One region of the Laceyella putida genome, then DNA from elsewhere that is predicted to be linked to it. Evidence: riboswitches for the same ligand, from Rfam matches in the RefSeq annotation. Region 1 holds a riboswitch; the other holds the start of a gene.
The links. Region 1 has a riboswitch for FMN ahead of ACFQNG_RS02815 (ECF transporter S component). Riboswitches for the same ligand answer to the same signal wherever they lie in the genome.
Positions count from the first base shown of each region.

Region 2: linked by a shared signal. The riboswitch ahead of ribD (bifunctional diaminohydroxyphosphoribosylaminopyrimidine deaminase/5-amino-6-(5-phosphoribosylamino)uracil reductase RibD) and the one ahead of ACFQNG_RS02815 (ECF transporter S component) in region 1 are both predicted to bind FMN.

Region 1 covers NZ_JBHTBW010000006.1:216,485-224,059, forward strand. The annotation lists gene ACFQNG_RS02790 (PIG-L deacetylase family protein) at 1-263, shown strand, start outside; gene ACFQNG_RS02795 (PIG-L deacetylase family protein) at 549-1,478, shown strand; gene ACFQNG_RS02800 (ketopantoate reductase family protein) at 1,519-2,445, shown strand; gene ACFQNG_RS02805 (GNAT family N-acetyltransferase) at 2,500-3,003, opposite strand; gene ACFQNG_RS02810 (cytochrome C oxidase subunit IV family protein) at 3,124-3,438, opposite strand; FMN riboswitch at 3,587-3,727, shown strand; gene ACFQNG_RS02815 (ECF transporter S component) at 3,908-4,483, shown strand; gene ACFQNG_RS02820 (CTP synthase) at 4,610-6,229, opposite strand; gene rpoE (DNA-directed RNA polymerase subunit delta) at 6,373-6,849, opposite strand; gene ACFQNG_RS02830 (LPXTG cell wall anchor domain-containing protein) at 7,034-7,575, opposite strand, start outside.
Region 2 covers NZ_JBHTBW010000045.1:134,729-142,303, forward strand. The annotation lists gene scpB (SMC-Scp complex subunit ScpB) at 364-1,008, opposite strand; gene ACFQNG_RS13865 (segregation and condensation protein A) at 1,005-1,769, opposite strand; gene ribH (6,7-dimethyl-8-ribityllumazine synthase) at 1,787-2,257, opposite strand; gene ACFQNG_RS13875 (bifunctional 3,4-dihydroxy-2-butanone-4-phosphate synthase/GTP cyclohydrolase II) at 2,278-3,471, opposite strand; gene ACFQNG_RS13880 (riboflavin synthase) at 3,489-4,139, opposite strand; gene ribD (bifunctional diaminohydroxyphosphoribosylaminopyrimidine deaminase/5-amino-6-(5-phosphoribosylamino)uracil reductase RibD) at 4,158-5,249, opposite strand; FMN riboswitch at 5,420-5,557, opposite strand; gene ACFQNG_RS13890 (COX15/CtaA family protein) at 5,839-6,798, opposite strand; gene ACFQNG_RS20970 (DUF6597 domain-containing transcriptional factor) at 6,935-7,117, shown strand; gene ACFQNG_RS20975 (DUF6597 domain-containing transcriptional factor) at 7,114-7,377, shown strand; partial or broken gene tnpA (IS200/IS605 family transposase) at 7,534-7,575, shown strand, end outside.

The DNA of each region.
Region 1 (7,575 bases):
AAAAAGAAGGGAAAATCAAGCCCACGGATACGGCTTATTTCCTCTCAATCTATAAATCCCGCTTCACCAAGTACGGCCAACTTGCCGTGAAGTTGCTGAAAGTGGGGCCGATGACGAAAGAAGACGGCGAACGTCTCCAGCATGCGGCGGAAGTGTATAGCTTATGGGAGCCTCAACAAGGTTGGTGGGCACTTGGTTACCATAGCGTTCCGCAACAATTTGATTCTTATTTCCAAGATAAAACCATGGTCATGCATTATTGAAGCAAAGAAGTTCCCGAGCAACAACAGAGGGGAACTTCTTTTTTATGCAGTGCCCGTTGAAGCTTACCAGGCTTCGGTTCATGAAGGCGGATGTTGAATTTGACGCCGCCACGAAAGGCTTGTTTCCGTTTCCTGCATGTTTTTGATCAAATGAGCACGATTTTTTGTCATGATTTGTCATTCCCCTCTTCCTAGAAATGGATTATGATTAATAATGATAAGTTTTTGAATTTTACCCCTAATCCGGTTAACGGAATACTTGATCTGTTTTGGGGGAAAAGGAAGATGGGCATGAATCGAGCTGGATTGAAACAAAAGCGTGGGATGACGTTCTTTTTGACTTTCACTTTCATCACATTAGCCATCCTTGGCGTCTCTCTTGGCAAAATCGTGTCTGCGCAAAACCGGCCCGCGCCCCGCATCGTCCATACCGAAAAGCCAAAACCAAAGCCCGTGGTCATCTATTTTGTGCCCCATGCAGATGACGAAGTGTTATCAATGGCCCCGGATATCGTCAACCACCAACGAATGGGCTATGATATCCACCTCGTGCTGATGAGCCGTGGAGAGCATAGTGGCGCCCGCTTTGTGATCAATGGTTTTCGTGAGGTGACGAAAAAGGGCAAAGTGATCAAGATCCCCGTCTATTGCGTTTGGCACAATACTTACCACAGCGCCAACGAAATCAATGATCCGGATGGGTATTACAGCACCGAAGATCTGGCCCGGGACCGTGTCAAAGAATTTCATGCGGTAGCGGACCACCTCGGCATCCCCAGAAATCACGTGCATGTGTATGACTTGATCAACGGACGCTTTACGGAACAAGCTGTGCGCCAAGTGTATGATGAATTTTTGTCCCGTTATCCCCATGCCATCTTCAGGACCATGAGCCGTTTTGATTATCACCGCGATCACGCGTTTTTGGGGCAAATGATGGCGCGATATGAACAAGAAGGAAAGATCAAGCCCATCGATACGGTTTATTTTCTCTCCATTTATAAAGCGCGCTTTACCAAATACCGGCTGCCGGTCAAAGTGGTTCCCTTGAAGCTCATCAACCCACAGGACAGGAAGAAAATCATGGAGGCGGTTCAGGTTTACCTGCGGTGGGAGCCCAGCCGCGGTTGGCATGCGCTCGGGCTCCACAGTGTCCCTTACCAATTTGAGTCGTTTATGAAAGACATGAGTGTGCAAGTGCATTACGATAATTAACGGAAAACCCGAATCAATCTCACAGCAAAGGATGATGTTGATGCGCGTATTAGTGATTGGCGCTGGCGCGGTCGGCGGTTATTATGGCGGCAGATTGGCGGAGAAGGGGGAAGATGTCACCTTTTTGGTGCGCAAGCGGAGGAAAGAGCAATTGGATCGCCATGGCTTGGTGATCAAGAGCGTGAACGGCGACGCCAGGTTGAAAGTGCAAACGCTCCTCGCCGGTCAAGACGCCCCATCTTTTGATCTTATTCTTCTATCCGTTAAAGCCTATCATTTGGAGCAGACACTGCGTGACCTGGCTCCATATGTCGGAGAAAAGACGACGATTCTGCCCCTGCTCAATGGCATAAAGCATATTAAACTTTTGCAAGAACGTTTTGGTTCCGACAAAATCCTGGGCGGTCTGTGCTTTATTGAGTCAACCCTAAACGCGCAAGGAGAAGTGGAACAATACAGCCAGGCGCACGACCTTGTTTTCGGCGAATTAGATGGCAAAGTTTCAGATAGAGTAAAAGCAATCGCCGCACTGTTTGAGCATGCCAAGTGCCACGCCCGGCCCAGCGAACAAATCAGCGTGGAAATGTGGAAAAAATACATATTCATCAGCGCGATGAGCGGGATGACATGCTTGATGAACAGTAGCATCGGACCCATATTCGAATCCCCTTGCGGCAAGGAAACGTACCGAGGGCTTTTGGATGAAATCATCTCCATCGCCCGTCATTACGAACCCTCCATCTCGCCGGATCTCTCGTCGCTCATCCTCGCTTCGCTCGAATCCCTTTCGCCAAACATGAAATCCTCCATGTTAAGGGATATGGAAAAAGGGGAACCCGTCGAAACAGACCATTTCCATGGCGCATTGCTCCAGTTGGCGCCAAAGGATGCGAAGCTCCCACTGCTCAAAGCCGTATACAGCGCCTTGTCCATTTACCAAGAGAGGCAACGGGCGGACCGAGGCTGAAAAAACGAACCCAATCAACAGAGGCAACCTTCCGCATCGTGAAGGTTGCCTCTGTTAGCCAATCAGCTTCTCGTAGGCCATATGGGGCTTGTCACTGCCGGGGAAATGAAACGTTCCCCTCTGTTCAAACCCATTCACATCATACAACCGCATGGCCTTTTCGTTGGCCATTTGCGTATCCAAACGAATGCTGGCATATCCGTGTTCTCTGGCAAACCGTTCGATCTCTTGCATCAGGATGCGGGAAACGCCTTTCCCTTGGTTGTCCGGATTGACGCACAGCCGATGAACGACCAAGAAGCGCCCTGATTGATCTTGCCAAGGAATCTGTTCATACTCAGGTTCAAATTCCTGATCCAATGCCACAATGGCGGCGATCTGTCCCTCATCCAACAGGGTATAGAGATTCCCCTTCGCGATATCGTTTTTTAACACATCTTCATTGGGGTAATCTTCGGCCCATTGGTAAATCCCTTGTTTGTTCATCATCTGTACAACGTTGCGATAAATCTCCATGATCTCAGCCAATTGTTCCTCATGCGCATGAACTAGTTGCATGTTGCCCTTCCCTCACTTCACCCTCGGTTACGGTTTCCATTCTTAGGATACCACTTGGCTGAAGGATCATGCGCCAAAAGGCAAGCAAACCCTTTGCTTGCCCAACCCCATTGCAACCGCTTACATCAATACCACACCGACAGCGGACACCACCGCGATCAGCAACCCCAGCGCGAAAAAAAGAATGACGATGCCATATCCTTTTTGGTTTAAGTGCATGAAAGTGAAGAGTTGCAATGCGACTTGAATCGCCGCCAAAATGATCAGCACCCAGAAAGTGGACGTAGGGTCAAGCATTTGCTCTCCCACCACGTAGAAAGCGATCGCAGTGAAGAGAATCATCCAAACAAAGGATAAGATATGGCGCCACGCCGTTTCCGGCTTCTCTGTCCGCTTCGTCGGCTGTTCGGGATGGTGTTGCAATTTGGGCTCCATCCAAGCCACCTCCCATCGATGGATTAATTCCATTATACTGAATTTTCTTTACTATGGCGACGCTGAAGCGGATTCTTTAGATCCCCTTCCCCATCGGGGGCGAGTCATTTATAATAAAAACGCGAGGAATGGAAGACTATGATATAGGGATATCCTTCGGGGCAGGGTGAAATTCCCGACCGGCGGTGATGGAGAAAAGCGTTCTCCTCAGCCCGTGACCCGCTTAGATAGCGGTGGATTCGGTGCAAATCCGAAGCCGACAGTATAGTCTGGATGGGAGAAGGATGATGACGTGTACGAAAAAACGAGGTACATGAACCCAGGGGGGAGTCTGCCCACCGTGAATATGCAGGTTGATGCACCTTTCTTTCCCATACCCCGGAGATGCGAACCGCCATCTTCGGGGTTTTAACTTTTCCACCTTCGTACCCGTTGTCATCAGAGACACAATATTAAGGAGAGTGTTCTGATGCAACGATCACAACCATTGACGAAAATGATTTTTCTATCCTTAATGGCGGGAAGTGCTTTTTTATTGCAAAAGCTGGAGTTTCCACTACCCGGCTTTCCCGCGTTCTTAAAAATCGATTTTAGTGAAGTTCCCGCGCTCATTGCCGGCCTTCTCTATGGACCGTTGGCAGGGGTGCTGGTGGAATTCTTCAAGAACTTCCTTCATTTTCTCTTCACCGGCAGCGAGACTGGCATCATCCCTGTCGGGCAACTGTCCAACTTCCTCGCCGGCAGTGTCTTTGTCATTGTCACCTCCATCATCGCGCGCAAAGCGGGAGAAATGAAAGGACTGATTTACGGCTTGGCCACCGCCACGGTAATCAGCGCGATCGTCATGACTGCGGCCAACTGGTACGTTTTCTTCCCGCTCTATAGCAAGCTGATCCATTGGACAGTAACCGGCTCGCAGAAATTTGCCTTAATCATGTTTGGCATTGCCCCTTTCAACTTGATCAAAGGCATTTTGGTCGCCGCCATCTTCGCTCCCCTGTATCTCAAGCTGCAGCCACACTTAAAGCGCCGCGTAAGCTTCTAGGCCGTGTCTGATAAGTGGTCAACTTAATTTGCCAGACACGCCCTAAGTGATCAATATAAAAGAAACCCAGTTAAGTAGAATACCACTCTACTCAACTGGGTTTTTCTATTCAAAACAAAATCCGAATCATGCATTCACATGCTCTTTCAGCTTGGCATTTAACGCCGCCGTCACAAAACCACGGAAGAGCGGCTGTGGACGGTTAGGACGGGAAATGAATTCCGGATGGAACTGGGACGCGACAAACCATTGATGTTTGATGTATTCCACGATCTCCACCAAGCGTCCGTCCGGAGAAGTGCCGGAGAAACGGTAGCCCACGTTTTCCATCGCTTCACGGTACTCATTGTTAAACTCATACCGATGGCGATGGCGCTCGTATACCAAGTCGGTGCCATACGCTTGATGGGCCACACTGCCGGGCTCCAATTTGCATGGATAAAGGCCGAGGCGCATGGTACCGCCTTTTTCTTCGATTTCCTTTTGCTCCGGCAGAATGTCGATGATGGGATAAGGCGTGGATGGGTCGATTTCCGAACTGTTCGCCCCTTCGAGCTGCAGCAAATGACGCGCCCCCTCCACACAAGCCATCTGCATGCCCAAACAAATCCCCAAGAAGGGGACATTATTCTCGCGCGCATAGCGGGTGGCGGCGATTTTCCCTTCGATGCCGCGATCGCCAAATCCGCCTGGCACCAGAATCCCGTCAACATCCTTCAACAGGTCAGCGGCGTTTTGATCGGTGACTTCTTCCGCGTTGACCCACTTCACTTCAATATCGGTATCGCGTTCAAACCCGGCATGGCGCAGGGCTTCCACCACACTCATATATGCGTCGTGCAACGCGACGTATTTGCCGACAATGGCAATGCGGGTGGTATGCGTTAAGTTTTTTACTTTATTGACGAGCTTAATCCAATCGCTCATATCCGCTTCGCCACAAGTCAAACCGAGATGGTCGACCACAATTTGGTCAAATCCTTGTTCCTGCGCCATCAGCGGCACTTCATATAACGTTTCGGCGTCACGCATTTCAATCACGGCTTCGCGGTCAATGTCACAGAAGAGGGCGATTTTCCGTTTAATCTCTTCCGCCAAAGGATATTCCGTCCGGCAAACGATCACATTGGGTTGAATCCCGATGCTGCGCAGTTCTTTGACCGAGTGTTGGGTCGGCTTGGTTTTCAACTCGCCGCTCGCTTTCATCAGCGGCACCAAGGTGCAGTGGATGTACATGACATTTTGGCGCCCCACATCGCTTTTGATTTGGCGAATGGCTTCCAAGAAAGGCAAGCTCTCGATATCGCCAACGGTCCCCCCGATTTCGGTGATGACAACGTCAGCGCCCGTCTCACGAGCTGCGCGGAACACGCGATCTTTGATTTCATTGGTGATGTGCGGAATCACCTGAACCGTTCCGCCCAAATAATCCCCGCGACGTTCTTTGTTAATCACGGCGGAATATATTTTCCCTGTGGTTACGTTGCTATTTTTGCTCAGATTAATATCAATAAAACGCTCATAATGGCCAAGGTCCAAATCCGTCTCCGCCCCGTCGTCCGTCACAAACACTTCCCCGTGCTGATAAGGACTCATCGTTCCAGGGTCCACGTTGATATAAGGGTCGAATTTTTGAATCGTTACTTTTAATCCGCGATTTTTGAGCAGGCGTCCCAATGCGGAAGCGGTGATTCCTTTGCCGAGGGAGGACGCCACACCTCCAGTCACAAAAATATATTTAGCCATATTTATCTTCCTCCTACCTCTAAGGATGCCCCTAATCTCCATAAAATAGAAAAGAGCGCCCCCAATTTTAAGGGGCGCTCTTCATTTCCGTACATAATGAGCCCAAAAAATAATTTATCTTACGTACCTTTATTTGTCAAGGATTAAAGCTCTTCTTCCTCGTCTTCGTCCGCGTCTGCCTCATCCAATGTTTCTTCCGCTTCGAATGGGGCTTCGTCATCCTCGGCATAAGGCACATCGATTTCATCCAGTTCATCCAGGTTTCCGTTTGCAAAATCCTCATCGTCGGCTTCGAACAATTCATCTTCCAAATCATCGTCCAAGTAATCATCTTTCACATTCATGGCGACTGCGGAATCGGTTGCCTGTTCAGTCGAATACCATTCCCTCAAGCCCCATGTTCCTCTGCCGACACAGACGAAACGCCCGTCAATGTTGATTTCCGTATACAGTTGGGCAATGTAATTTTCCACTTCTTCTTGGGTAAACTCTTTTTTCTTCGCTACATCCGCCATGATGTCTCTATATTGCATTGCGTCGCCTTTTTGCTTGAGCAACTCGTACGCTAGATCAACCATCGACGTTTCTTTGATCTTTTCTAAAACGAGGTTGTCTTTCAACCTGGACACATCCTTCCCTCAGGGCGAAGTCCACAAAACCCCTATGTTTCTCGTACAACTATTTTATCCAAAAAACGGTTGAAGTCAACCAACCAATGCAAAAAAGCGGCGACACGGTGCCCCCATCCAAACAAAAAGCCCAGCATCCCAATGGGACGCTAGACTTTCTTCCTATCCATAATGATTATGCTTGACGACGGAAACGCGTATACAAGAGACCTGCCGAAAGCAATGCGGCACCCGCCATGGCACCCACAGGATAAGCGGTGTCCGTTTTTGGCAGCGGACCGCCTTTGGCGTTATCCACTTTATCCGAACTGTCCTCATCGTCTCCATCGTCTCCGATGTTGACTCCTTTATCCCCGTCATCACCTTGGTCGGGACTGTTGGGGTCTTGCGGGTCCTGAGGTTGTGGATCCTCTTCCACGACTTCAAAGAACAGCTCTTCATCAAAATCAACTTCTTCACCATTCACCACGCCGAGAAATCCGACAATGATGGTATATTCACCGGGTTCCAGCGCATCGATGGAGAAGGAAGCGGTGAAAGAGCTGCTGTCCCCGCCTTCTCTCGCATCTACCTCTCTGCCTTTGGCGTCAAAAAGAATCGCATACCACTTTCCTTCCACCGCTTCGGCATGTTTGATATTGGCGACAACTTGAACCGCATCACCCGCATCAACCAAGTCAGCGGCGAATACGGGCTTCACTGGCGGCTTGGTATCTT
Region 2 (7,575 bases), on a different contig from region 1:
AGGACACCCTCTTGTATCCGTCCTACCCCTTTTTAAAGAGCATAAGCCCGAATCTCCTCATGTCTTCAAGGACAACCGTCAAAGTAATGGAGAATGGGGAACAAAATAAAAAACCCTCCTTTGAGGGCTCTTGACTACATGTTATTTTACAAATAGAACCACTTAACTCATTATTTCTTCGCAAGCATTTCACGGATGATGGCTCCACAAGTATAAACGGTTTCATCACTTGCGCGGTGAAACGAGGAATTTCCCTATGCTTGTCTGTCTCACACTAACAGCCTCCACTACCCTGTTACTCACTTTCTTATCATACAAAAAAGAGGGCCGCCACGGACCCTCTTTTGGAATATTTGTGACTGGTCAACCCTCCGGAACGGGTTCAAACTGTTCCTGTTCCGCTTGCTCCGTTTCCATATCCGGCTCATGGGCAGCCGGTTCCACACCCAGACGCTCAAACAGATCTTGTCGTTCTTGCTCCCATTCCTGCCAATCGAAGATCGAATCCGCCGGTGGGAGTTCATCAATGTGATTTAACCCAAAATAGTCGAGGAATTCACGGGAAGTGCCATACAAAATGGGCCTGCCCGCTCCTTCAGCCCGCCCCACTTCACGGATCAAGCCTTTACGCTGCAACACTTGAACCACACGGTCGCTTTTCACTCCCCGAATCTCTTCAATCTCTATGCGCGTAATCGGTTGGCGATAAGCGATAATGGCCAGCGTTTCCAACGCGGCCCGCGACAGTTGCGAGCGATTGGGGGCTTGCGCCAATTTTTCAAAATAAGCAGCATGCTCTGGGAGTGTAGTCATTTGGTAGACTTGCGCCACTTTGACAATTTGCACCCCGCGCTGTTGCTCTTTCCAGTCCACCCGCATATCGTGGATGAGCAGTTCCACATCCTTCTTGGCCATTCCTGTGACTTCCGCTATTTCTTTCACACTTAAGCCATCCTCGCCCGCGGCGAAGAGAAGTCCTTCGACTATGGCTTTCATCTCCTGGCTCATGCTTGGCTCCCCTCCACTTCTAACCGCTCAATCAAGATTTCCCCAAATAAGGAGTGTTGCCGGCAGACGATTTTTTTCACCTTCATCAGTTCCAACAAGGCCAAGAAGGTGGTGATCACCCGTTCTTTCGTAAGCACATCCCAGCGCAACAGCTTCGTGAAAAAGAGTTGCCCTTGTTCCAATAAGTCCTTATAAATCTCATCCATCCGGGCACTGACGGAAATCTCCTCCCGAGCCACCTTCGTCATGGGCTCAGGCGGTTTGCGATTTTTGAGGGCATCGACGAAGGCTTGCAGAAGGTCATCAGGCGTAAGCCCCTCGACCGGATTGGCTTCCGGCGTATACGAGGAAAGATCCATCGCCGGGCGAGAGTAGACTTTGCTTCGTTCCTCTTCCCGTTCCCGCAACACTTCACCCAACCGTTTGAACCGCTTATACTCCAACAAGCGTTCCACCAGTTCCGTGCGCGGGTCAACAAACCATTCCTCTTCACCATAGTCGTATTCATCTTCCAATATTTCTTCTTGTCTTGGCAGAAGCATGCGACTTTTGATGGCCAGCAAGGTGGCGGCCATCACCAAAAACTCACTGGCCACTTCCAATTCCAGCTCCTGCGCCTCGTACAAAACTTGCATGTACTGTTCCGTGATCTGCGCAATGGGAACTTGATAAATATCGACTTCCGCTTTTTCGATCAGATGCAATAATAGGTCCAATGGCCCTTCAAATAGGGCCAGTTTGATTTTCACATCATGCGCCATGCTTTTTCCTCTTCCTGTTAGCCACTAATTTGCCGCATCAGATTGGCCATTTCAATCGCGCTGACAGCCGCTTCCGCTCCTTTGTTTCCCGCTTTGGTTCCGGCCCGCTCGATGGCCTGTTCAATCGTCTCTGTCGTCACCACCCCAAAAATCACGGGAAGTTGGTGGCGGATGCTAGCTTGAGCCACTCCCTTGGAGACTTCGTTGCACACATAATCATAATGGCTGGTGGCCCCACGGATGACGCAACCAAGCGTAATAATGGCATCATAGCGATGCGTCGCCGCCATTTGGTCGGCAATTAACGGAATTTCGTAAGCCCCAGGTACCCAGGCTACGGCAATTTGGTCGTCGTCCGCCCCATGCCGTTTTAACGTGTCGACAGCGCCTTCCAACAGTTTGCCCGTAATAAAATCATTAAAACGGCTGACCACGATCCCAAATTTCAATCCTTGCGCTACTAACTTTCCTTCATATATTTGTGGCATCTTTAGGTTCCTCCTCTATTTTACAGGGACAACAGGTGCCCTAGCTTCTCTTTTTTTGTCATCATGTAGTGCCGGTTCTCTTCCCGGGGTGGGAAAACAATCGGCACAACTTCCGTCACTTCTAAGCCATATCCTTTCAATCCCGTGATTTTGCGGGGATTATTGGTCATCAGCCGCATGCGCCGAACGCCCAAGTCGCGCAAAATCTGCGCCCCGATTCCATACTCGCGCAAGTCCGGCTGGAAACCGAGCCGCACATTGGCTTCAACGGTATCCAATCCCTCTTCTTGCAGTTTATACGCTTTGAGTTTGTTAATCAGCCCAATGCCGCGCCCTTCCTGGCGCATATACAGAAGCACCCCTGTCCCTTCTTCCGCAATCCGCTTGAGTGCGGCATGAAGCTGGGGACCGCAATCGCATCGATGCGAACCAAACACATCCCCCGTCAAACATTCGGAGTGCACACGAACCAGGATCGGCTGATCCGAATCAACCTGCCCTTTGACGAAGGCGACATGTTCTTTCCCATCCACCTGGTTGGAATAACCGATCATGGTAAAGTCGCCAAACTCCGTCGGCAGGTGGATGGACACTTCCCGCTTCACTAACGTTTCCGTGCGGCGACGATACTCAATCAAGTCTTGAATGGTGATCATCTTCAGTTGAAACCGTTCTGCGATCTCTGCCAGCTCGGGCACCCGCGCCATCGTTCCATCTTCGTTGATCACTTCACAAATGACCCCGGCAGGATAGGCACCACACAGTTTGGCCAGGTCAACCGCCGCTTCTGTGTGGCCCGCCCGCCTCAGCACGCCCCCAGCTCGGGCAATCAATGGGAAAATATGCCCAGGGCGGCGGAAATCCTGCGGTTCGGCAGCGGGATCAATCAATTTTCGAATCGTATCCGCCCGCTCAAACGCGGAAATGCCTGTCGAGGTGGCAAGCGCATCCACCGATACCGTAAACGCCGTGCCATGCCGATCGGTGTTGTGTGTGACCATGGGCGGCAGGTCCAACGCTTGGGCACGCTCTTCTAAGAGTGGGACACAGACCAATCCGCGGCCATGGGTGATCATGAAATTAATCACCTCAGGGGTGGCCCGATCAGCCAAGGCGACAAAATCCCCTTCATTTTCCCTTTCCTCATCGTCGACCACAATTATGACTCGGCCTTGCTTCAACTCGGCCAATGCTTCTTCAATCGTATGAAACATCCTCACTTCCCCCTTTATCAGCCGAGAAACCCGGCTTTCTTTAATGTCTCCATCGATAACGAATCATGCGCAGTGGCTGGTTTGCCTTTTACCCATTTGGCCAAATACTTGCCGATCATATCACACTCGATGTTGACCTGATCGCCAGGCTTCGCCTGCTGCAACTGGGTATGGTGAAGCGTGTGGGGAATGATGGACACCGAAAACGCATCCGCCTCCACATCCACCAGAGTGAGGCTGATTCCATTGACGGCAACGGAGCCTTTGGGAATCATGTAATCGGTCAGGGCGGGTTCCACTTGAATGCGGAAAACCACCGCATTGGCTAAAGGCGTGATCGACTGGATGGTGCCCACTCCATCGACATGCCCTTGCACAAAGTGGCCTCCCAAACGATCCCCCACAGCCAACGCCCGTTCCAAGTTGACCGGAGCTCCTGCATGCAGGTGCCGAAGATTGGTTCGTTTCATCGTTTCTGGCATCACATCGGCGCAGAACACATCCGTTCCCATCCGGGTCACCGTTAAGCAAACGCCATTGACCGCGATGCTGTCCCCCAATCTCGTCCCCTGCAGCACTTGCTTTGCCTGCACGGTCAACTCCATCGCCGCCGGTTGTTTTTTCACATGTATCAATTGGCCCACTTCTTCAATGATTCCTGTAAACACAGCCATCCTCCTTCAGTGTCACGCATCCAGATAACCTGTGACACAGATGTCTTGATCAAATTGGGTGACACGGACATCCTTTAGCGAAAGGGACGATTGCATCCGGTGCGGGTTTTCCCCCTCAACCGGGGTGGGACTGTCCTTTCCGCCCAGCAACCTGGGAGCGATAAAGGCAATCACTTTTTGCACCAGGCCTTGTTGCAGGAAAGCTGCGTTGACCGTGCCTCCGCCTTCAATGAGCAAAGACAGGATCCCCTCTTTTCCCAACACCTCAAGCACCTTTTCCAAATCGACTCGCGAGGCCGTACCCGTCGAGACAATGCGCACGCCTTTATCGCGAAGTCTCCGTTCCCGTTCGCGGTCCCGTTCTTCCGTCGTGAAGATCCACGTGGGAGCCTCGCTCACCTCTGTAATGGCTGCATCCAACGGGGTTTGTAGGCGACTATCCAAAATCACGCGCACTGGATGGTTTCCACCCGGAATTAATCTGGCAGTCAATTTTGGATCATCAAAGAGTACGGTCTGAATTCCAACCAGGATGGCATCATGCTGATGACGCATCAAATGAACATGCTCGCGCGAAGCTTCACCTGTAATCCAACGGCTATCTCCCGTAACGGTGGCAATCTTGCCATCCAACGTCATGGCGGTCTTCAACGTGACAAACGGCCGCCCCGTGCGCCGATGAAAAAAATAAGCCTCGTTCAACCGTTGGCATTCTTCCGCCAGCACTCCTTCAATCACCTCGATCCCCGCATCGCGAAGGCGGGCGATCCCTCTCCCCCGCACCTTCTCGTCAGGATCAACGGTGCCAATCACTACACGCCGAATGCCGCTGGCGATGATCTTTTCAGTGCAAGGCGGCGTGCGCCCGATATGATTGCAGGGTTCCAATGTGACGTATATGGTGCTCCCCTCCGCTTCATGGCCGGCCATATCGATCGCATGCACTTCGGCATGGGGCGTTCCCGCTTTGAGGTGAGCACCCGCCCCCACCATCTTGCCATTCTTCACAACCACCGCCCCCACCATCGGGTTTGGCGAAGTCTGCCCGGTTGCCGCCCGCGCCAACTCTAACGCTAACCGCATCCAATCCTCATGCGCTTTCACCTATTCACCCCCCTTAATAAAAAAACCCCGCTTCCAAGCTTAAGCATGGAGTCGAGGCGTTTTTTCAGAAGAAGCAGGTTCATGTACGGACTTGAGCATTTGCGCATAGCAAAATAAGCCTTTAGAAGAGCGTTTTTCAAAAAACTCCCCCAAAGGGTACACGACACCTGTTCATCCTTCTCCCATCCAGACTATACTGTCGGCTCCGGAATTTCACCGAATCCACCGCACGAATGCGGGTCACGGGCTGAGAGGCCGATTGCCCCATCACCGCCGGTCGGGATTTTCACCCTGCCCCGAAGGATGCAAAACATTGATTCAATTATCCATTACTCCTCCAACCATATGAACAGAATTGACCGTTCATTAGTGATTGTATCAAAAAGAAAGAAAACTGGCGAGAGTGAATCAAACAATTTTCTCTCTTTCACTGAATTTACGCTTCCCGGTCGCACCCCAAGGAACACGTGCCAGAGACAAATAAATTTAAGCGATCATAAATAAACCGACCACTCAATCTTTTTTCAAACCAAAAAACCGGCTCGGCCTGAATGGAGTTTCAAGCCAAGCCGGTATTGCCTCATAATCTTCATGTCGTCACAGGATTGGAAGAGATCTCTGTCCTTTCCAACTTCCGTTTCCAGGGCCAACCGCCTTGCATGCAAAGATAGCAAATCACGGAGAAATAAATGGAGATGATCGTGGTGTGCACCAAGGCCGCCACCAATTGACCACCCGTCTTGACCGTAACGATCCCCGTCACCGCCTGCAAAGTGATCAAGCCCAAAGCCAACCAGCCACCGCGCACATAATCGCGACGGTCACGATACGCTTTCAGAATCGCGATCAGGAAGAGCAAACTGAACAGCCATAGGGAATACGCCCCATAACGATGCAGCATGTGGATCCCCGCAATGGAAGTGAAATCGGGGAACAGCGTCGTTCCGCATCCAGGGAACGAGAAACCACAGCCCATGGTCGCATCGGAGTGACGCACCAGCGCCCCCGTATACACGATCACATACGTCCATGCGGCCAGACCCCAGGTGGCGATTTTCATCCCTTTGCCGACCGGGCGGGACTCACCACCCACCGCTTTCTGTTGCTCAAATAGCGTCACTGCCAATAAGACCACGCTGGCGAAAGAAATCAATGAAAACCCGAAGTGAAGGGCGAGGGCGAACTTCTTGGTGAAATCACCTTCAAATACAACGGTAAGCGCCCCGAGCCCACCTTGCAACACGACGAAAAAGAGGCTCATAAAACCCAATGTTTTGATGCGCACATTATCTTTAAACGCGATCCAAGACCATACCGTTAATAGCAAAATAAGAAATCCGTCGATACCTGAAACGACGCGGTGACTCAATTCAATCACGGTCGCGATCGGCATCGATTCAGGAATCAATTGCCCATGGCAGAAGGGCCAGGAGTTCCCACAGCCTTGCCCTGATTCCGTTTTGCTGACGATGGCGCCCATCAGCAACATAACATAAGCACCAACTGCAGTAACCACTGCCAACAGGCGTAAGATTCGAAGCTGTTTCATGCGACATCCTCCTCCGTCCACTTCCCATCATAACACACTCCCCATCTCCCGTGAAAATCTTGTCAATGAATCGGCACAAACTGCTCACATTGTGGCACAATACTCCTGGGATGCTTCGGAAAGGAGACGGACGTCAATGTACCGAGAATTCACACCCCCTCCCGCCCTTCAACCCTATGTGCGTTGCCTCTGGACATTGGAGCGCCACTATGGCGGGAAAGATCGTGAAGTCATCTGGCCGGATGGCTATGTGGAGCTTTTGTTTCATTTCGGGACAGCCTACATTGGCAAAATCGAAAGTTGCCTTGCAGTTTTGTGATCGGCCCCTTATCCCGCTATCTTACGCGGGACGCGGCAGGCCCATTGCGTTTGTGGGGGGCGCGCTTCTATCCATGGGGATTCTTTCCCCTGCTCCGGATCCCCATGGTGGAATTGCGCGACCGGATCATCCCGTTTGCCGACCTGTGGGGAACGGCCACGCGGGAAGATCCCCCAATCCATTCATTGCACCATCTCAACCAACCGGATATTTTGCTTATTCGAAGGAAAATTGTTTTTATATCCGACTCCATTCATTGATGTCATTTTTTACAGATTTTTACCGGCTGAAAGCCCACGGTTTCAAGCGTGGGATGAAAGACGGCGTTGCTCGGTATCCCCATAAAGGAGATGCTTAGAGCAACTATTTTTTTCTTTTGATGTTGCAGTTTGCGGATCGAACGGTTAGATCTGGATATGGAACAAGACTATAGAAGAACAAGAACAAGGGTCTCTTTA